Linked DNA regions of Thermocoleostomius sinensis A174. The protein of the gene in region 1 interacts with the protein of each later gene in a pairwise test. Links are inferred from orthologs where the notes say so. Each region holds a gene or a part of one and is shown on either strand. Other genes may lie near its edges. The genes, in order: tsaE and rlmB.

Evidence for each region.
Region 2: the proteins of tsaE (region 1) and rlmB interact in binary tests that used the Escherichia coli proteins (3 or more experiments, as listed by UniProt). The link is inferred for Thermocoleostomius sinensis A174 from one-to-one orthologs.

Annotation. Positions count from the first base shown.
Region 1 is NZ_CP113797.1:2,207,284-2,218,077, reverse strand. Bases 2,649-5,627 are described here. They hold tsaE (tRNA (adenosine(37)-N6)-threonylcarbamoyltransferase complex ATPase subunit type 1 TsaE), read right to left. Parts: upstream 4,395-5,627; coding sequence 3,903-4,394; downstream 2,649-3,902. Other genes in these bases: OXH18_RS09595 (FIST signal transduction protein), read left to right, coding at 5,364-5,627; OXH18_RS09600 (Calvin cycle protein CP12), read right to left, coding at 4,685-4,912; OXH18_RS09610 (SDR family NAD(P)-dependent oxidoreductase), read left to right, coding at 3,140-3,835; OXH18_RS09615 (GNAT family N-acetyltransferase), read left to right, coding at 2,649-3,121. Also shown: OXH18_RS09625 (phytoene desaturase family protein), read right to left, coding at 1-1,481; OXH18_RS09620 (TetR/AcrR family transcriptional regulator), read right to left, coding at 1,682-2,287; more of OXH18_RS09615, read left to right, coding at 2,441-2,648; more of OXH18_RS09595, read left to right, coding at 5,628-6,617; type IV pilus assembly protein PilM, read left to right, coding at 7,335-8,459; OXH18_RS09585 (PilN domain-containing protein), read left to right, coding at 8,470-9,273; OXH18_RS09580 (GspMb/PilO family protein), read left to right, coding at 9,270-10,079; OXH18_RS09575 (type IV pilus secretin family protein), read left to right, coding at 10,234-10,794. UniProt on the Escherichia coli protein: Required for the formation of a threonylcarbamoyl group on adenosine at position 37 (t(6)A37) in tRNAs that read codons beginning with adenine.
Region 2 is NZ_CP113797.1:4,783,059-4,793,793, forward strand. The notes cover bases 3,535-6,454. They hold rlmB (23S rRNA (guanosine(2251)-2'-O)-methyltransferase RlmB), read left to right. Parts: upstream 3,535-4,377; coding sequence 4,378-5,532; downstream 5,533-6,454. Other genes in these bases: OXH18_RS20610 (STAS domain-containing protein), read left to right, coding at 3,535-3,630; OXH18_RS20615 (Mini-ribonuclease 3), read left to right, coding at 3,745-4,260; OXH18_RS20625 (DUF1816 domain-containing protein), read left to right, coding at 5,619-5,906; OXH18_RS20630 (alpha/beta fold hydrolase), read right to left, coding at 5,890-6,454. Outside these bases: OXH18_RS20595 (dipeptide ABC transporter ATP-binding protein), read right to left, coding at 1-1,647; OXH18_RS20600 (hypothetical protein), read right to left, coding at 1,782-2,171; RadC family protein, read left to right, coding at 2,359-3,090; more of OXH18_RS20610, read left to right, coding at 3,259-3,534; more of OXH18_RS20630, read right to left, coding at 6,455-6,714; Asp-tRNA(Asn)/Glu-tRNA(Gln) amidotransferase subunit GatA, read left to right, coding at 7,129-8,661; OXH18_RS20640 (alpha/beta hydrolase), read left to right, coding at 8,671-9,624; OXH18_RS20645 (hypothetical protein), read right to left, coding at 9,747-10,735. UniProt on the Escherichia coli protein: Specifically methylates the ribose of guanosine 2251 in 23S rRNA.

The DNA.
Region 1 (10,794 bases):
GTATTCGCTGCAATCATGCCGCTAGCGGCTACCGCTGGCAATCCAATACCAGGGAACGTTGAATCCCCGCAGCATAGTAACCCTGCTAAGGGAGTAGTGGGGACAGGAAACATTCCTTCACCAGCGCGAATGGCCGGGCCATATGATCCCCGATGGCGACGCAAGTAGCGTTCATGGGTCAAAGGCGTTCCCACCAGTGAAACTTCACAGCGCGATCGAATATCAGGGATCACTCGTTCCAGCGCTTGCCACATCACCTGCGATCGGGCATGTTTCTGTTGGGTATACGCTTCACGATGACGATCCATCCCCTGCCACAGATCATAGGGTTCATTGCCAGGAGTATAGACATGAATGGTGTGTTTGCCGGGAGGTGCAAGAGCGGGATCAAGCAACGAGGGAATTGAAATCAGCACCACATTTTGAGGAGCCGTAACGCCCTGGCTCCAATCGTTAACAATAATATGGTGGCACGCTAGCTCCGGGGATAGTCCAGTCGCATCAATGCCGAGATGTAAATGCATAAAACTGTCGCATTCAGGTGTGGCTTGTCGCGTTTCCACGAACTGTTTAGGCACAGCCCCCTCTGGCAATAGCTTCAGCGTATCCCACACCGAAGCGTTAGAAATAATCGCTCGCCCTCGCAGCGTTTGCCCCGTGCGCAACCGCACCCCTACCGCCCGATCGTCCTCGACTACAATCTGCTCAACATGCGCATTCAGCAACACTCTGCCGCCGTGTTTTTCCAAGCCTTGCACCAACGCATTCACCAACGCTCCACTGCCGCCGATCGGATAATCGAGCTTGACACCGGGGCGATACCAGTCGGCAAACATAAACGCCATTTCAGCCGCACTTGTACCGTTGGCAGGTAACCCCGACAACAGAAAACTCAACAGATCCAGCCAGTTGCGCAAAAACGGATCATGGATGATGCCGTCCATGATCCGACTAAAGGGTCCAGTCAGTTTCAAAATATTGGGAGCGTGGCTCGCTAATGACCACGCAAACGGGGCGATCGTCAAAGCGGCTCCCCAATCAAACCGCACGGCGGCTGGAGGCATAGCAACGGCGGCGTTGGCCAACGGTTCCATCACCTGTTGAAGGTAACGCCATTCGGAGACTGCTGTGGAACCGCGTAGTTGAGACAATACTTGGCAAAACTGATCGGCTCCTACAGAGGTTTCAAAGTCTCCTTCTGGCAAAAAACAGCCCCAGGTGTCGTACGTGACCCAATTTACATCAACCCCGATCGCGTCTAACACGTGCCGTAGGGGATTGGGTGAAGGGCGATAGGACAACCCAGAATAGAGAGATGGGCCAGAATCAAAGATAAACCCCTGGCGCTCGAAGGCATGGGCGGCTCCTCCAGCGATCGAGTGGCTTTCGCAAACGGTGACGTTAAAGCCATAACGGGCTAACAAGGCAGCACAGCTTAAACCACCGATGCCGCTGCCAATGATAATGACTGTTTGGTTCATGGGGGTGAACTTTGGGCGATCGTATGTGTCTGATACCCTAGAGCTTAACCGGAGGGTTTGCCCTAGTTCCAACTTTTTTCCGAGAAAAGAGAACGGGAGCTTCTGGTTGCCGCCATGGGGGAAAGCTAGCGTAGAATGCTTAAATATCCTCTAGATCATATCTAGACATCCTCTCAACATCATCGCGTTATTCAGCCACGTCAAGCACTGTTCTCAGGACTATTCTGATGCCGAATTAATAGGGTTTCAACTAACTGTTGAGCCGTCTTTAACCGATCGGGATCATTGGATTGCGCTATCCATGCCGCCAATTCATTCAGCGCACCATTCACTAAATGGGCAAACCCCTCTGCATCGATTGTGTTCAGCTTTCCTTGCGCAACGACTGTTTGAATTGCCTCATGCAATAGACCAAAGCCATGCTGATCAAACTCAACTAAGGTATCTGCTGCTAACACGGCTGGAGCTTCGATGAACACTAGTCGTCGTAATTCCTCTTGGTGAGCAACTTCCAAGAACGCTTGACAGCCAATCACTAACTGATCCCACGGATCATCCAGTGACTGTACCTTGCTGCTGATGTAGGTGGCTATCTCATCATAGGCTTCAGACACTACGGCTTTGAACACGCCCAGCTTGTCGTGGAATTGGTGATACAACGCTCCTCGAGTAATCCCCAATTCGCTGATGATTTCCTCGGTTCCGGTGGCCGTATACCCATTTGTTGCAAACAAATGACGGGCCCGATCAAGAATGGCACGGCGGGTACGCAGGGTTTGCTCCGCCTTGGTTAATTTGGCAGGCATAGCTTATTTGTACGTATCGAGCATATCACTAACATTTCTAACATTTGCATAAACATTCATACAGTCTGTATCTTGACGAATAGAATTGAACCCCTGTATTTTAGATGCATACAGATTGTATCTTTTATAAACACTCTCTTCGAGGAGACTGTGATGGATGCCGTCCTAAAGACTCGCAAAGCCACAACCGCAGATATCCCATTCTTAGCCCGAATTGACTATGAGGTCTCCCTGCCGCCACTGAATCGTTGCTTTTGGGAAGACTTGCTTCAAGGCACTGGAATAAGAGCTATGCAATTTATTGAAGCAGTGCTGAGAGCCGATGCATCGAATTGGGGTGGCGTAACAGATTTCGTAGTCCTAGAAGAGCAGGGAAACCCTGTGGCTGCTGCCGCAGGCTACATTCCCAACTTAGAGGATTACTGTCCATTTCGTCTGTCTAGTCTTAACAAGGTTGCCCAAGAGTTGAATTGGTCTGAGGAGATAACAACGACCTTTCGCGATCGCTATCTACAACTGTGGGGCGGGGATCTCCGACCGTTTTTCCTGACGCCACAAGCCCCCTGGATTATTGAAAATGTGGCTGTGTTGCCAGAGGCTCGAGGGCGTGGTCTAGGCAAGGTATTACTCAAAGCCTTATTGGAGGAAGGCCGATCGCAGCAGCACTCTCATGCCGGAATCATGATCATCAACGGCAACGAGGTAGCACGTCGTACCTATGAGGCGATCGGGTTTAAGCCCTATCAAACCTTCCATGCGGCGTACTTCAGCGAACAATTCAATAGTGATTTTCCAGGCGTAACGAAGTTCGGTCTTCGGCTAACCCAATCTTAGTAAATTGAGAGAACTGTCATGTCATTCAAAACCATTCTTGTTGCTGGAGCCAGCCGTGGCATTGGACTTGCTGTCGCAGAACATCTAGCCCCCCAGACCGATCGCTTACTGTCGGTATCTCGCACTAAATCACCCATTGGGGAATGGATTCAGGCAGATTTGGCAGACTTGGCTGGGGTGGAAACAGTGGCAAGCGCGATCGGACAAGCGCCCCTCGATGCGTTGCTATATATGGGCGGCACGTGGGAAACCCATGCCTTCACGAGCCAATACCGCTTTGAAGCCTGTTCCGATGCAGATATTGTGCGAGTTCTTGTCGTCAACCTAGTGGCTCCTATTCGCTTAGTAAAAGCATTGCTGCCTGCGTTGCGGCGATCAGACAATCCTAAAATTGTCTTCATGGGTTCCCTATCAGGGCGAGATAATTTCTCTGGCCGAGAAGTAGCCAATACTGCCTCGAAGTTTGGGTTGCGGGGGGTGGTGCATTCCTTGCGGGAAGAGTTGCGATCGCAGCAGATTGGAGTAACAGTGATCAATCCCGGCAATGTCGGCACACCGGAGGTTCTAGCGGATCTGGCTGCCGATCACTTGTTAGGGGGTGAGGCGATTCCTCTCAGCGATCTGCTCCGTATCATTGATTGTGTGCTTTCCCTATCGCGGGCCACCTGCATCAAAGAGATCGATGTACCTGCCATGCTGGGTGAAGGAGCTTAATGCATTGTCGAAAGCTAACCCGATCTGATGCCCGATCTAATGTTTAACTGAATGTTTAATTAGTAGTTTAATTAGTAGTGTCAATGCTGGATATTAGCTGATTCAATGCAGGAGAATCGGTTCCCACTGATTCGATCGTTGCTTGTCGTTGACCGTTGTTTATATAAGACAGGTGAATATGCAAATAGCTAGAAGGCTTATACGATAACCTTTCTGGCCATTCGATCGCCATAATCCCTGGTATCACTTCAACCCCGTCCCAATACCTTTCAAGCTGAAGTGCTTCAACTTCTGGAGGGCTAAGGCGATACAGATCAACATGATAGAGTGGAATCCGTCCTTCCAAGTATTCATTGAGCAAGATGAATGTTGGGCTGACGATCGGATCTTGGATTCCCAATCCTGTGCCTATTCCCTGCACCAGGGTGGTTTTGCCGCTACCAAGGTCACCTTGAAGCAAGAGCACCTGACCAGGACTGAGCCACTGCCCCAAGCGGATGCCTAACTGATGGGTAGCAGCCGTATCAGTCAGTCTCACCTGCCATTGCTGTAGCACCATACTCCATTTCTGCCCCTATCTACTATCAAGGTTAGCAACTTGAACGTGTGCCAAATGATTTCCACAGCACCGCTCATTGGCATCACCCGTTGGCATCGAGGTTGCTGATTGCTTCAGTCCCAGCCCCGTTGATCAACAAGGGGGCACCCGAACGGATACCCCACGTGACTTTACCGTAGCATTAATTACATCAGCTTAACCTGCCTGAATCCATGAATCGATCGAATTCATTTCCATGAAGTCAGCGTGCTGGTGCTGCGGACCAAGAAACATCGCCAGAGCAGTGAAGGCTAGTTGTCGTATACCCGGCATTCATCAGCATCGGGGTTGGCATCACAGTACTGTTGAAAAGAGTTTTTCTCTGGCTGGGCCTTTTGCTTTTGGTGAGATGCCTCTGCTTGCAGTTCTTCAACAGCATCCCAAGCAGCTGCACATTCTGCAGATTCTGCGCCTTTGACGCCGCAAACTTCACGGGCTTCGGTACGCTCTTTCTCGATTTGATCTTGAATATTGCTCATGGACTTCCTGTTTTTATCGACTCTGCTAAAGTACAGAACTTTACTAATTGTAAGAGTAACCCAACGAGAAGCCTCCGTAAGTCATCCTTCTGGGTGGTCTTAATCGGCAACCCTCTAACCTATGAGTATATACGGTTAGAGCGATCGCTAACCAAGCTAGCCACTGCCAAAAGCAGGCAACATATCCCAGACATAGCACTCGATTGCTTTCGGGGCACTCTTTTTCATCATAAAGTTAGATACGGGTAACTGCCTGTGAGCGTTGTTACTGAACACCGGAAAGCCATAGTTCGGTATTCAGTATCCGCTGTGGCTGTAGCCAAACAAGGGATAATAAGACTATGATTGATTATTTTTATGGAAAGCCTTTGAAATATCGTTGCCAATATTTCATTGCCCATTACGTTGCCGGATAAAAGAAGTCGCCAGATAACCTTGGCTTGGTAGATTCATGATGAATGCTATGAAGTGGGCCAGTGCGCTCTCAACCCGCCCCTCGTTGGAAGCTGCTGTTGAGGAAGTTGCAACTCAAGCACAGCAGTTGCTTCAAGCTCCACCCGATCTCGGACTTGTGTTTATCTCGTCGGCTTTTGCCAGTGAGTTTTCGCGATTAATGCCCCTACTGCAACAGCGGTTGTCGGTGCCTGCCTTGATTGGCTGTAGTGGTGGCGGGGTGATTGGTGTGAATTCGGCTGGGCATGTACGCGAGGTAGAAGATACGGCTGCCCTGGGGCTAACATTGGCATATCTACCAGACGTTACGGTGCAGACGTTTCATCTGTCTACCGATCGCCTACCAGATTTGGATGGGCCACCCGATGCGTGGATCGATCGCATTGGGGTTTTACCACAAGACAATCCACAATTTATTTTGTTGGGCGATCCCACCGCGTCGGGACTTAATGAAGTGCTGCAAGGATTAGATTATGCCTATCCAGGATCTACCAAAATTGGTGGACTCGCAAGCGTGGATTCTGCCTCTCGCTACGGCTGTTTATTTTGCGACTATCAACAACGGCGTGATGGGGTAGTGGGTGTGGCCCTCAGTGGCAATATTGTGCTAGAGACGATCGTGGCTCAAGGGTGTCGGCCGATTGGGCATACCTATCGTGTGGTGGAAGGAGAACGCAATATTTTGACGCAGCTAGAGGAACAGTCCAATGAGGATGGGTCTTCCTGTGGACTGCCCCAAACACCGCTCGAAGTTTTGCAAAACTTATTTCAAACCCTCAGCGAAGACGATCGACTGCTAGCGCAACGAGCGCTCTTTGTGGGGGTTGCCCAAAGCGCTTTTAAACAGCATCTGGAACAGGGAGATTTTCTGATTCGCAATTTGCTGGGGGTCGATCCCAAAACTGGAGCCATTGCCATTGGCGATCGAGTGCGACCGGGGCAGCGCATTCAATTTCACTTGCGGGATGCCAAGGCCTCTGAAGCCGATCTCACAACTCTGTTGCAACGCTATCAGAGTCAGTCCTTATCAACTTCGCCGGTGGGTGCGCTGATGTTTTCTTGCTTGGGACGTGGTGAAGGCTTATACAATGAGCCAGATTTTGATTCGCAACTATTCAATCAATTCATTTCGGTTCCCCTCAGCGGCTTCTTCTGTAACGGCGAAATTGGTCCGGTAGAAGGAACAACATTTTTGCATGGCTACACGTCTGTTTTCGGTATTTGTCGTCCGCGAACGCAGAATGAAACATAGCGCAAATAACTTAAACAATCTGAGCACAATCCATCAGCAATCCTGACATTGGTACGTCACCAACGCTTGACGAAGCGTGACAAGTTGAGCAACTAAAAGTCTACTCGGAAGACTGCTCAAACTCGATGATGATGGAGAAGTAAACAGAAAGTTACTGTGTTTAAACTAATTCACCTGCAATCATAGCACCTCTACAGATTGAGTAGTATTTTGCCGTATCACTCTACCTGTAGTAGTTTTCCAGCTCTTGTGTTAAGTTATATGAGTGTGATTTGCGTATTTTCGCTCAAGCATTTGCCTTTATTTTGCCTAGAATTTCTCTTGAGCACACTTATTTTGGCGTTGTGCTTGTCTGACTATCCTTTTGAAGAAGTTGCTGTATGGTGATTCAATCTCAAGATGGAATCAAAACAGTGGAGAAATTGAGCACAAATACACGCACGTTTGAAATTGGGTGATGTTCCAATTCTTTAAAGGTTCTTTTCTATAGAAAAGAAAAGGAGGCGCGATATTTAGCGTTTTAGGATAGGGTTTCGAGAATATTGGTGTCTCTGCTCAAACAAAGACGATCGGTTCAAGAATGGGTGGATTAGCTATTATCAATAGCAGAAGACTCATGGGTGAGCTTATTTGTGTCGATCTTGGCTTTTCGTAACTTTTGCCTCTACCTCACATAGATAAGCTTCTTTTCTACTTCCGAATCAACGGACAAAAACTGTGGCTAGTGGTCTTAAAAATCTATTTGCGAAAAAACCAAACGGAATTGGCGTGGAATTGGCTCCCGATCGCGTCAATGTGGCCCGTTTGAAAAGGAAAGGACAAGGGTTTCAGTTGATTAATTTGGCTTCGGCTGAAGTGCCGGAAGGTGTTTTTCAGGAAGGACAAATTACCGACTCGGCTGCGATGGCTGAAATTATTCAGTCAGTCTTAATAGAAGCCAAGTTGAAGGTGAAACATGTCGCCACGGCGATTCCCGGCAGTCGGGATACCGTGACACGCATTATTTCCGTTCCGGCTGAGTTGGACGATCGTGAACTGCGGGAAATGGTGCTAAATCAAGAAGCAGGACTATATTTGCCGTTTCCTCGCGAAGAAGCCGACGTGGATTATCAAAAGCTGGGGTTTTTTCTCGATGAAGACGGCATTGAAAAGGTTCAGGTGTTGTTGGTCGCAACCCGTAAAGAAGTCACTGATACCTACCTTGATACATTTCGTCAGGCAGGGCTATTGCTGGATGTGCTAGAAATCAGCAGCTTTTCGTTGATCCGCACCCTTCGCCAACAGTTGCGGCAGTTTACCTCGCAGGAAGCCACAGCGATCGTAGATATTGAATTTGAGAGCACTGAAATTTCGATCGTGGTAGAAGGAGTGCCGCAATTTTCTCGCACTGTGCCAATCGGAACCTATCAGATTCAAAGTGCCCTCAGTCGAGCCATGAATTTGCCGCCGTCTCGCAATACCGAACTGCTACAAGGGATGACTGTGCCCGTTGTGCCAATGGATAGTATGAGCGCAACGACGCCAAAGCCGGGAACAACCAATCCTGGCACCGCCGCCATGCTCCGGGTTTTAGGTGAATTATCCGATGAACTGCGCCGATCGATCGATTTTTATCACAACCAGGGCGACAATACAGAAGTGGCTCAACTGTTGCTGGCTGGGCCGGGTGGGGCAATCGGTCAATTAGACGAATTTTTCTCACAGCGGCTTAGTTTGCCGGCTAGCCAAATTGATCCGGTTTCAGCCCTTTCGCTGGAAATTGATCAAGAGATTCCATCTTCACAACGGGTGGGATTGGGCGTTGTACTGGGGTTGGGGCTACGCGAGGCAGGAGGAGGATGAGGATCGGGATATGTATAGCTTAGACATCAATTTTCTCAATGATCGCCACGATCGCCCCACTGAAGCAAGCGTAAGCAGGCCTCGCCGGGGTCAACGAGAGAGTCCGCTGCCCTTCTATATTGGGCTTGCCGTTGCTATTGCCTTGCCAGCAATGGTCGGAGGGGTGTGGCTCCTGTTGCAAAGCCAAAATCGCCAGCTTGAGCAACAACAAGCTGAACTGGATAGCCAACTGACGGCGCTGAATGCCCAGTTAGAGGTGATCAATACTATTGAGTCTCAAATTCAAGCCATTGACACCGAAAACCGAGCTTTGGCTACCGTGTTCGATCGCATTAAGCCATGGTCCGCGGTGCTGCAAGATATTCGGGGGCGGGTGCCAAGCAATGTACAAATCAGCAATATTGAGCAATTGCAAGTAGAGGCAGAATCCCCTCCGCCAACTGACGACAATGGCCTTCAGTCTGCGGCGACCGAGCCGTCACCATCGCGGGTCAGAATTCGGGGATATGCTCGATCGTTTAATGATGTCAATGACTTTGTGCTGACGCTCAAGCGATCGCCGTTCTTGAATACTGATACGGTTCAACTCAGCAGTTCTCAACTGATTGACAATCCCACTCAGGTGGAAATCGCCAATGAATTGCCCGATCGCGAAATTCAGGTGGAACTGCCACGAGTGGTAGAGTACACGATCGAGGGAAGCTTGACAAACCTGCCCGCATCGGCGCTGTTGCAGGATTTAGAGCGAACCTTGTCTGTGGGATTGGCAACTCGGATTCAGGCCCTTCGCGACAGAGGAGTAATACAACCATGACGGCTGGTGGTGATTTTGTTCCAGGTAATCCCAATGAATTGGAAGAGCCAAATTATCCCAAATTGTTTGGCTTGACCCTGACTCCTACAGTTGGGGGTGTGTTGGTGGCGCTCTTGGGCTTAGGGGCAGCAATCTGGCTATGGATCAGTGTGGTACAGCCTACGTTGGAACGCAATCGAGAACTGAGGCAGGATGTGACCGCTAAACAGCAGCAATTGGAAAACCAGGCGGAAACCCAGCAGCGCATTGAAGAGGCCAGAACCGAATTAGCTGAAGCTCAGCAGTTGCAAGCAGAAGTCTTGAGTTTGTTTGCCACCGAACGCAGCTTGGATACGCTGTTACTGGATGTGAATGAGCGGGTGCAATCGGCAAATGCAGGGGTGCAAAATCCCGATCGCCGTGCTACTTTAGCCCGGTTTAATTTAGATCCAGATGCATCGGGGGTGGTGAATGATAATACCTATGGTGAAGCCGTCAACAACAAGCTAGAACGCCGCGTGTATAACGTCAGCATTCAAGGCTCATTTCCCCAAGTGGTTTCAATCATCCGCAGCATCGAGCGCCTACAGCCCTTGTTGGTGGTGAGCAATCTCAATTCTCAGCTTGATCCCTCGGCTCAGCGGTTGGTGATCAATGGACAGGGGCAAGCGGTCTCCACGGCCCAACCGGAACCCCGAATCACCACAAACTTTCGCCTAGAAGCCTTGGTGCCAACCGGGGCGACTTCTGATGCCAATCAAGCGGCTAGCCCAGAGGCAGAATCAGAGGCAGAACCAGCAGAGACGCCTCCTAGCCCTGCACCATAGAGATATTGCCCGATCGTCAGCCGCTCATGAAAATTAGCAGGCGAGCGACGTGCATAACTGATAATTTAATCAACGTTTGGTCGTTCTTGGTAACTTATTTTTCTTTACAAAAATTTAATTCCAAACTCAAGCTAGATTTGTGGAGGTGTGAGCGGTGAAACGAGTATTTCTAAATAAATTCATCACAGGTGGACTGTTTGGCAGAGGGGTCTTGACCGGGGCAGCGATCGTGATGATGACAAGTCAATCGGCACAGGCGGCTCCAACTCGTATTACCCATGTGCAGGTGAATCCTAGTGAATCGGGTGCAGCCGTAGTGATGGAAACCCGCAGCGGCGATCGTCCCCAGGTCTTCACCGTTAGCCGAGGCAATGCCTTGGTAGCCGATATTATCAACACACAATTGCAATTAGACGGCAGTAATGGGTTTGTGCAAAATAACCCGGCTCCTGGAATTACATCGGTGAGTGTGACGCAGCTTGACCAAAACAGTGTGCGAGTGGTCGTAACTGGACAAACAGACCCACCCAGTGGAGACGTGCAGACGGCGGGCAATCAGGTGGTTTTGAATGTGGCTCCAGTTGGAGAAATAGCATCCGTTCCTTCAGCTACACAGCCTGCAACGCCTGAGGCTCCGGCTTCTTCTTCGGCTCCACTGAACGCCTCCGTTCCATCCACCGAAGCACCCCCCGATGAATCGTTTGCGCTACCGCCT
Region 2 (10,735 bases), 2.6 Mb from region 1 along the record:
TAACAGGGTTTGAGTATAGGGATGCTGTGGATGGGAAAAAATTTGCCCTGTCTCCCCTATTTCCACAATTTTGCCTGCATTCATGACCGCAATGCGATCGCACAAAAATCGAGCAACCCATAGATCGTGAGTAATGAACAAATAGGTCAGGTCAAATTCTTGCTTCAATTCCAGCATTAAATTGAGCACTTGAGCTTGTACACTGGCATCGAGCATACTGACTGGTTCATCACAAACTAGCAGTTTGGGACGGGTAATTAGAGCGCGGGCGATCGCCACTCGCTGTTGTTGCCCACCTGATAACTCATTCGGGTAGCGGGAGTAAAAGGCCTCGGCTGGCACCAACCCAACCCGCTCTAGCATAGCTTGGGCTTGGGACTGGGCTGTAGCGGCATCGGCCAAACCATGAATCAGCAACGGATCAGCAATACTATCGCCTACCATCATCAATGGATTTAGACACGCATGAGGGTCTTGAAACACCATCTGCATCTGGCGTCGCTGTTGCCGCAATGCTTGCCGCGAGAAGGTTGTTAGATCGTGTCCTAAAAATTCTACCCTTCCAGCCGTGGGTCGGATCAATTGCAAAATTGTGCGTGATAACGTGCTCTTGCCGCAGCCCGATTCCCCCACCAGTCCCAAGATTTCTCCAGGATAAAGTTCCAGCGAGACGCCATCTACCGCCTTGATGGTTTTATCTTGATCTGACGTTAGCCACCGCGCTACAAAATTTTGCTCTAGGGTATAGTGCTGCTGCAAATTTTCAGTGCGGAGGAGGGGTGAAGAGTCATCTGAGTTTCGCCCATTCCCTACTCCCCGCTCCCCAATTTCTGCTTTCTGTTTTCCTGCCTGAAGATGTAATGCAGCCTGTAAAAGGGACTGCGTATACTCGTGCTGTGGGTGCACCAATACGGCTTGGGCGGCTCCGGTTTCTACTACTTTGCCTTGATACATGACAGCAATGCGATCGCAGTACTCACCGACCATGGCCAAATCATGGGAAATTAAAATTAGCGCCATCTGTCGCTCTTGGCACAACCGAGTCAGTTCTTGCAGAATTTGAGCCGAAACCGTGACATCCAAACTAGTAGTCGGTTCATCGGCAACGATCAGTTTGGGATTGAGCAATAATGCTAGGGCGATCGCCACTCGTTGCCGCATTCCACCACTAAACTCATGGGGATATTGAGACCACCGACTCGCAGGAATTTTCACTGCTTCTAATGTGGCAATGGCTCGATCTTTGGCTTGTCGCCGAGACAAGTTGGGCTGATGCGCTCGCAAGGTTTCCAAACAGTGCTCTCCGATCGTCATCACCGGATCTAGGCGGGTCATCGGGTCTTGAAAGACCAGCGCTACGGCTTCTCCCCGAAAGCAACGTAATTCTTTAGGCGAAAAGTCAAACACCGATCGTCCTTCAAACAATACTCGCCCTTCAATCCGGGTAGAGGGAGGCAACAATCGCATGGCTGCCCGCCCCAAGGTCGATTTGCCACAGCCGGATTCTCCTACAATCCCTAGCCTTTCGCCCGCCTGTAGGGCGATCGACACCTCATCGACCGCCCACTCAATGGCGTCCTTAGCAGTCCGCTGCGGTGGATAGGCAACCCGCAAGTTCTCAAGTTGAAACAGAGCGTCAGTCGTCATAGGCAGAGAGGCTAGAGGCTAAAGGATGAAGGATCAAATTCAAACTCCTGGTACAAAGCCGTTAAGCTAATCCTGTTCTAACAGTCCTTCCGTAGCGATTACAAAAGGAAAGCATATTCAAGAACAGTTAACTGTTAGGACTCTAGAGGCAGACCCAGCCAGTCTTTGAGATGCGATCGGAGCGCTTGGCTAAATGTAGGACGGCGCTCAAACTGAAGGCTACGAGTTGGTTTACGGGTTTCATCCAACATCCAGCCATAGTCACTACTCAACCGCAGTTTATCCTGCCAATCGGAAATGGACACAATCCATCGCGAGGACTCTTCTTCATATCCGCACACATAAAAGACATAATTAAACGTATTTTGCTTACCAGGAGCCACCGTCGAAGGTTGCCCAAATTTTTCCTGAAGAATCGAGCGAGTGCGATCGACCACCTCAACACCATTGAACTCTTCCAGCGTTTTTACCGCCAATGTTAGAGCAAAATAAAACTCTTCTACCGACACAAACTCTAACTGCATAATCTCCGCAATCCCTGCTGCAACCAAGAGTGTATCACCCAGAAGCATGAAGAGTGAGCGATGAGACACGAAAAAGCTAAAGGAGAAAACAAGGAGAAAACAATGTCTGACAAACTTTTCCCAAATTTGGGATAACTAAAAATATCTTCCCGACTCCTAACATCCAACCCTGTATCCCCGCTGCCCAATGACCTACCGCCTGCGCGTTGCTGATCTTCCTGCTGCTGAACGACCCCGTGAGCGCTTGATGACTTACGGAGCAAAGAGTTTGTCTACGGCTGAGCTAATTGCCATTTTGCTAGGAACGGGGCAAGGTCCAGGCAAACTCTCGGCCGTGGGACTAGGGCAGCATATTTTGCAAAAATTAGGAGAACATCAGCGCGATTCGCTGGCGGTGTTGCGCGATGTGAGCGTCCAAGAATTAATGCAGATTCCTGGGGTGGGTGTAGCGAAGTCCACCACAATCGTTGCGGCGATCGAACTAGGTAAGCGGGTGCTTTATTCCCGTCCGCCCGATCGAACGGTGATTGATGATCCCAGTGTAGCCGCTGCCATCCTCAGTGGTGATCTAATGTGGCAAGCCCAAGAACGCTTTGCTGTGCTGTTGCTCGATGTTAAGCATCGACTGGTAGGAACTCAAATTATTAGCGTTGGGACGGCGACCGAAACTTTAGCCCATCCTCGGGATATTTTTCGAGAAGTGATTCGTCAAGGAGCCGTCCGAGTCATTGTGGCACATAACCACCCCTCAGGGAATGTAGAGCCAAGCCCAGAGGATATCGCCTTAACTCGTCAGCTTTTAGCGGGAGCACAGATCTTGAATATTCCGTTGTTGGATCACCTCATTCTAGGAGATGGTCATTATCGCAGCCTGCGTCAATCTACCACTCTTTGGCAGGAATTTCCTCAAGGTGATTAACATAATTAGGGAAATTCTACATGGGCAAACCCCGCCAATGCGAACAAGCGACAGGTTTATAGCGGAAGAGGGAACATGAGTGGTTGCATCCTGTGCTATCCTGACCTATACTTGAACCTCGGATTTAATAATTTTGTCCATTTGTATAAGATGCTATAGGAGGGTTCTATTCCTGAAACGCTTACCCTAACTCTTAGTTTGAAAGGCAATCGTGAAGTCAGAGACAATTGCCAGCTATTTCGTCTTGCAGGTTTGTTAGATGCGTATTCGGAACAGGCCTTCCTCAAGGCGTTAGAAAAGTTTTCTGAAGAAAATCCTAAAAACATTATTCTTGATCTATCGCAAATTGACTTCATTGACAGTTCTGGTATTGGAGCGTTGGTCAAGCTTGCTAAAAAAGTTCAGAATAATGGGGGCACCTTTCAAACCGTTACTAATCCCAGAGTAACTCAGACGGTTAAGCTGGTTCGTCTGGAACAGTTTCTCTCTCTTCAACCCACCGTCGAAGACGCTTTAGCAAAACTGAAGCAAAGTTCGTGAACTTCATTAAGTCAGTTCTTTTTTCAAGGGCTGACTTCCACATGTCGCCTCGAGTTAAGCCAAGATAGTAAATGTGCTAACGTAGTGAGGTCATTGCAGGTGGAATCTGAAAGGATGAATTCAGATAGAATAACGGCTCAGCGATCGTCTGGGTCGCTTTTTTCTGTAGAATCTGCTGAATTCGCCTCGTTTTTGCCTCCTACAGCCGTAGCACTCGAGCAGCTTTCTCCAGCGGCACTAGCTTATCTAGGAGATGCCGTCTATGAACTTTATGTTCGATCGCACTATCTCATACCGCCCAAACGGTTGCAAGACTATCATGCCCAGGTGGTGAGACAGGTGCGAGCGGAGGGACAGGCACTTCAGTTGCGTCTGCTACAACCCTATTTAACGAGCGCAGAACAGGAAATTCTTCGGCGGGGAAGAAATGCAGCTAGCCATAAATCAAAACGAGGCGATCCCAAAACGTATCAGCAGGCAACCAGTTTAGAAACCCTCATTGGTTATCTTTATTTGACTAATCCACAGCGATTGTTTCAGCTTTTAGCTCATCTGGAGTTTGTGCCGGGTGCGGCCGATCGAGCCAGCGACGATCTTAAAGAGACTGCTTCAAGTTCAGAGAGTTATTAGCACAATCGATTAGCACCATTGATTCAGTATCTAGCTATCCCTCTAGACGAGCATCACTCGGCTTCACAACCTGATTTTACGAAGATTTCCACATCAGTAAAGGACTGCAACTTAGACATGGCTGCCAAGCATCATTCCTCTGGCTCATCCGATCGCCCTCATCGTCAGGGTGATTCAAACCAAGCTGCTAAAAAACCGTTTAAGCGAGCGGGGAAATCAACTCCAAAACTCAAATTTCGATCGGCTGATAGCAACCCAGAGGCTGCAAATAACCGTCGGCAACGCCCCGATAGTCGAACTGAAAAGAGAACTTTAAAGCCCATTGATTCTTCCAAAATTAAACGAGCCGACACATCGGAGCCAATGCCCGCGTCAGGCTCTCGATCGTCCCATCGTTTCCGTGCTCATTCTGCCGATCCCAGTCGCTCTAGGAAGTCACCCGTTGCCCCTGATACTGAATCTGAGAGCGATTTGATTTATGGTCGTCACAGTGTTCAAGCGGCTTTAGAAGGCAAACGAAATCTGAATCGCGTTTGGATCATTTCTAGGTTACGCTACGATCCCCGCTTTCATTCACTTTTATCGGCTGCTAAAGCCCATGGGACGGTGGTTGATGAAGTGGAACCTCGACGGCTTGATCAACTGACTCAGGGGGCAAACCACCAGGGAATTGTTGCTCAGGTTGCTCCATATGAATATGCTGAACTTGGGGATCTAATTGAGCAAGCGAAGGCTGCCACCGAGCATCCAGTGCTTATAGCCGTTGACGGAATAACTGACCCACAGAATTTGGGTGCAATTATCCGCACTGCCGAAGCAATTGGCGCTCAGGGATTGGTGATCCCGCAGCGACGAGCGGTTGGAATCACATCGACCGTTGTTAAAGTGGCTGCCGGAGCTTTAGAAACTTTTCCAGTGGCGAGGGTTGTCAACCTGGCGCGAGCACTGGAAGAATTGAAAAGCGCTGGTTTTTGGATCTATGGTACTGCTGTAAACGCCAGTCAACCGGTGGACACGGTTCGATTTGATCAACCACTTGTTCTGGTCATTGGTGCAGAAGGAGAAGGGTTGAGTTTGTTGACACAACGCTGCTGTGATGTTTTAGTCTCTATTCCGCTATCGGGTAACACTCCTAGCTTGAATGCATCCGTGGCAGCCGGAATGGTGCTCTATGAAGTATATCGGCAACGGCGATCGCAAACGTTTTACCTGGATGATATGTCAAGAGGTACTTTTCAAAACCCAGCGCAACACAGTATAAACAAATTGTAAAAAAGCGCAATTTTGCATAGGTCTCTGTCACAATTTCCGAGAAGCCGCTTTGTGCCTGTAATCTTCCAGAGAACTGGTAGGAGCTTATGAAAGAACTTTGGATCACTATTCTTGAATCCCTTGGGTTGGCCTGGTGGGTTGAGGTTGTCACAGAATCGCCCAAATGTACCTATTATTTCGGGCCCTTTGCCACCGCCAAGGATGCCAAAGCCGCTCAATTTGGGTATGTTGAAGACTTAGAACTAGAAGGTGCAAAGGGGATCAAAGTCGAAATTAAACGCTGTAAGCCAACCCGATTAACAATTGTTGAAGAGGAAGAAGATGAGTCTAACCCATTTGGGGGAATCTCGCCGATTCTTAGTGGACAACTTTAGGATTGCTCTCTAACCATCGATCGATATCACGCAATACTGTTTCTGTGATCTCCCATGGGAACAAGTGGGCTACGTTGTTGTAGCAATAGGCTTCACCATTGGGCAGGGCCTTGGCTGTTTCCAGACTGGATTGAGCGGTAATATGACGATCGTCGGCTCCGGCAAGGACAAGGGCAGGACAGCGCAAGTCCGTTAGGGCCGCTAGGCGATCGTAGCCTGCTTGTAGGCTTCTCTGTAGAGCTTGGTTAGCGAATGGGGAAGTTTGAAGGTAGGCGGTAATAGCCTCATCGGCAATGTGCTGATAGGCGTTTGCAGTATGTTGTTGAATTAGGTATCGAAACAGCGATCGTTTGCCAAAGGTATCGATATTCCAATCCCAACCGGGCTTGAGTTTATTGAGAATTGAGGCGATCCCCGTGTAAAGATTATCTTCCCATGTAACCGGCGGATGGTTACTGCGGGGACGGGCTGCGGTAGCCACCAAAATTAGTCCGCTGACGCGATCGGGTTGCCTCAGCGCCAGTTCCATAGCCAAAATTCCCCCCAATGACCATCCCAATACTAAACAGCGATCGAGGTGCAGGCGATCGAGCAGAGCTTCTAGATCGATCAAATGATCGACCATATCAAATGGACGATCGGTGCGGCTTTGCCCATATCCACGTAAATCGGGGGCAATTGTCTGAAAGCGCTGCGATAGGTGATTAGTGAATACCGACATACAGCGTCCTGATCCTGGATGTCCGTGAAGACACACGATTGGGTACCCAGTTCCTTTGGTTTCAAAAGCCAGTTGGACAGCAGCCATCATGGAGATCTTTCAAAAAACAAAACAACATAAAACAAAACAACTAAGAGTTGCCACTATAGCGAATCTAGTGGTTCATCTGCTTTGGTATCCCGTAGAGGAGCAGACTACAATCGTCACCGCTCTGGATGTCATGGTTGTGTTTAGACGACCCAAGGGCGATCGAAGCTGAAACTCGTGCCGCTCGATTGGCCGATCGCTTACGATTGTTGGAAGTTGATCCAACTGACTGATCTACAAACTGATCTACAAGAATAGCCCTGTGGGTTAGGTATCCCATACTAAAATGCAATAGTTCTGCTTGTAAGGGCGTTTGACGCCCCCTATGGCATGTAGACTGAACCAACATCTTCTGTTTGTTCCACTATGTCGTTCAGTTGGGTTAAATCGCTACTAGTTAATTGAGGTTATTGCATGGCATCCATTCGCGAGTTGCACAATCAACTCATCAGCAAAGAACGGTCTGCGGTTGAAATTGCACAAGAAACGCTCGATCGGATTCAATTACTCGAACCTAAGCTTCATAGTTTTCTGTGCGTGACAGCCGATCGAGCACTGGAGCAGGCCCAACAAGTGGATGCCAAAATTGCTGCTGGTGATGACATCGGTTTGTTGGCCGGGATTCCGATTGGTATTAAAGATAATTTATGTACTAAGGGGATTCCGACGACTTGCGCTTCTAAAATCTTGGAAAATTTTGTGCCGCCCTATGAATCCACTGTCACTGCTCGACTGGCTACCGCCGGAGCCGTGATGGTTGGCAAAACCAATATGGACGAATTTGCCATGGGCAGTTCCACCGAATCTTCTGCGTTTCAGCTAACGGCTAACCCGTGGGATCTAGAACGTGTACCGGGTGGGTCTTCTGGTGGTTCAGCCGCTGCGGTGGCTGCCGCAGAATGTACAGTAGCATTGGGATCAGATACGGGGGGTTCAATTCGACAGCCTGCTTCGTTTTGTGGCGTTGTGGGGCTAAAGCCGACTTATGGACTAGTTTCTCGTTATGGATTAGTGGCGTTTGCCTCATCACTGGATCAAATTGGGCCGTTTGGGCGATCGGTGGAAGATGCCGCCATTTTGTTGAAGGCGATCGCCGGACATGATCCCAACGATGCCACTAGCTTGAACGTCAAGATTCCTAACTATGTCAGCAGCCTCACGCCCAATCTAATGAAACAACGCAAATTTCGCATCGGCATTATTAAGGAGGCATTTGGTGAAGGGTTAGATCCAGTGGTGGGGAAAACCGTGATGGACGCTGTAGATGAGTTACAAAGGCTTGGGGCTGAAATCACCGAAATCTCTTGCCCTCAGTTCCGTTATGGGCTGCCCGCTTATTACATCATTGCTCCTTCCGAAGCGTCGGCCAACTTGGCGCGGTACGACGGCGTCAAGTACGGCTTCCGCAGTGACGAAACTCACAACTTGATGGAGATGTACACGAAAACTCGCGCTCAGGGGTTTGGTGCGGAGGTGAAACGCCGGATCATGGTTGGAACCTATACCCTCTCTGCCGGGTACTACGACGCCTATTACCTCAAAGCGCAGAAAGTGCGGACGTTGATTAAGCAAAACTTCGAGCAGGCATTCTCTCAAGTAGATGTGCTAGTCTGCCCCACTTCACCGATCACGGCCTTTAAGGCAGGAGAAAAAACCAATGATCCCCTTAGTATGTACCTAACCGACTTACTGTCGATCCCGATCAATCTGGCTGGCTTGCCAGGATTGAGCTTGCCCTGTGGATTTGATGAAGCGGGACTGCCGATCGGACTGCAAATGATTAGCAATGTGCTGCAAGAAGAAACCCTGCTGCAAGCAGCTTATGCCTACGAGCAAGCAACCCCGTGGCACGAACGATCGCCGCAGCTAGAAGACACGCCGCCATCCACTCAAACCACTCAGAGCAAAAAAACCAAGAAAAGCTCCGTTAAACGCAAGAAAGCATAAACAATCGCCGTGTTGCGTTCCTCTATCACTGGTATGTCGTTGATTCTCAAACTATCGCTACTGTTCGGTGGGCTACTGTCTACTGTTTACCTCGCCATCTGTGGCGTGCTGTATCTGCGGCAAACACGCATGATCTTTTTTCCGTCGCCCTATGTGGAGGTAACACCGGCCGGACTAGGGCTGGACTATGAAGAACTGTGGCTTCCCGTTGCAGCCGATACCGTAAATCTTACATCTTCATCTTCTCCATCTTCCTCACCGTCCCCATCTCTCCAACATCTACATGGTTGGTGGATTCCGGCGATCGCCCCCGAAACTGGAGTCTTGTTGTACCTGCACGGCAACGGCTTCAACATTGGAGCAAACCTGTCTCATGCAGCCCGGTTTCATCAGCTTGGCTTCTCGGTACTGCTGATGGATTACCGGGGCTATGGTCGCAGCGAAGGTGAGTTTCCCCACGAAGCTCAGGTTTACGAAGATGCCGAAACCATGTGGCACTACTTAGTGGAAACGCGGCAAATCTCACCCGATCGCATTATCGTTTATGGACATTCCCTAGGCGGTGCCATTGCGATTGATCTCGCAGCACGGCATCCGCAATTAGCAGGCTTGATCGTGGATGGCTCTTTCACGTCGATGCGTCACATGGTTGCCCTCTCACCGATGTTGCGGTTTTTTCCAATTGACTGGTTACTCACCCAACAGTTCAATTCCCTAGAAAAGATTAGGATGCTCCAAATACCTATTCTGTTCATTCATGGCACCGCCGATGCAAAAGTACCTGCCAGCATGAGCCAGACTCTCCATGAAGCAGCCCCACAGTCCCAGCTTTACTTAGTGCCGGATGCCGGACATAACGACGTGGCAGAGCGGGCCGGAACAACTTATCTAGAAACCGTCCAGCAATTTGCCCAGCAGGCGATTCGATCGGACACGGGTATTGGTCACAGAACTGGACGCTAACGCAAAGGGCAGCACCTTGGAAATTATCCGAAAACCAGCGTGAGTTGAGCCAGTGTTTCCACAAAGTCTGCTGTCTTTCAATCAAGCAATCAAGGTTTTCGGATAGAACTCCCATGCCAACATCATCGATTCAAATTGACGGATGTTGGCGCTTCCTGAGACGTGGTTTGTCCAGCGGGTTGCCAATAAACCGTGTTTATAGACAAACCTGTCACTTCCGACGGTAAGGTGAATTTGCTGGTAAATGGTACGGTTTGACCGGGTTGCACAATGCTATTGGGCAGATTCAATCCTCCCACCGCCAAATTGTTGCCCGCGCCAGTTTGATAGCCAATGCTGACCAAATCGATCGGTTGAGACGTGCGATTCGTGACACAGCCAATCAAATTGATTTGCTGGGGATTGCCAGAGGTAGGCTGGAACTGCAAATTAGACAAGGCAATTGGGGCCGAGGTTGTTGCGTCGGTGGTGGGTGGGCAAGTTGTAGGAACCGCATTAGGAGCAGCAACAGTCTCCGGAGCCGCCGGATCTGCAACTGCATCCGGAGCCGCCGGAGGAGACGACAGTCGTGACCACAAAAACGCAAAGCTAATTAATCCAACAATCCAACCGCTAATTCCCAGTAGGATTAAGGGGAACAACCAAGGAGTCCCCCGGTTTTCAGGGACAGGATCTCCAGCAGAAACCACTCCGTCGGCAGGCGGATTCGCGCTATTTTCCAGATCAAACTCAGCTAGCTGCTGCTCCAATGCCTCTTGAGAAGGTTCTTCATAGGCAGAAATTGGTGCTGGTGCTGGAATTTCTGTATCAGGGTAGGAGCTACTGTAGACTGGTGCTGGAATTTCTGTATCGGGATAAGCTGGTTCTGGAATTTCTGTATCGGGCATGGTTTCTGCCATCTCTGCATCTGCCGAAAACTCGTCGTAGGGGGTGTACTGGGGGTCATCTCCCATCAACGCCGAACCGGGGAATTGGTTAAACGAAGCGGTTTCGACAGTGCTTGGCTCTGAACGTGGTGCATCTGGATCATCAATCGATTGTGACCAACCATAGGACTGGCTTATCTCTTCGGTCGTGGGTTCGTCGATCGGCTCTTCGGCGAAAAAATCAA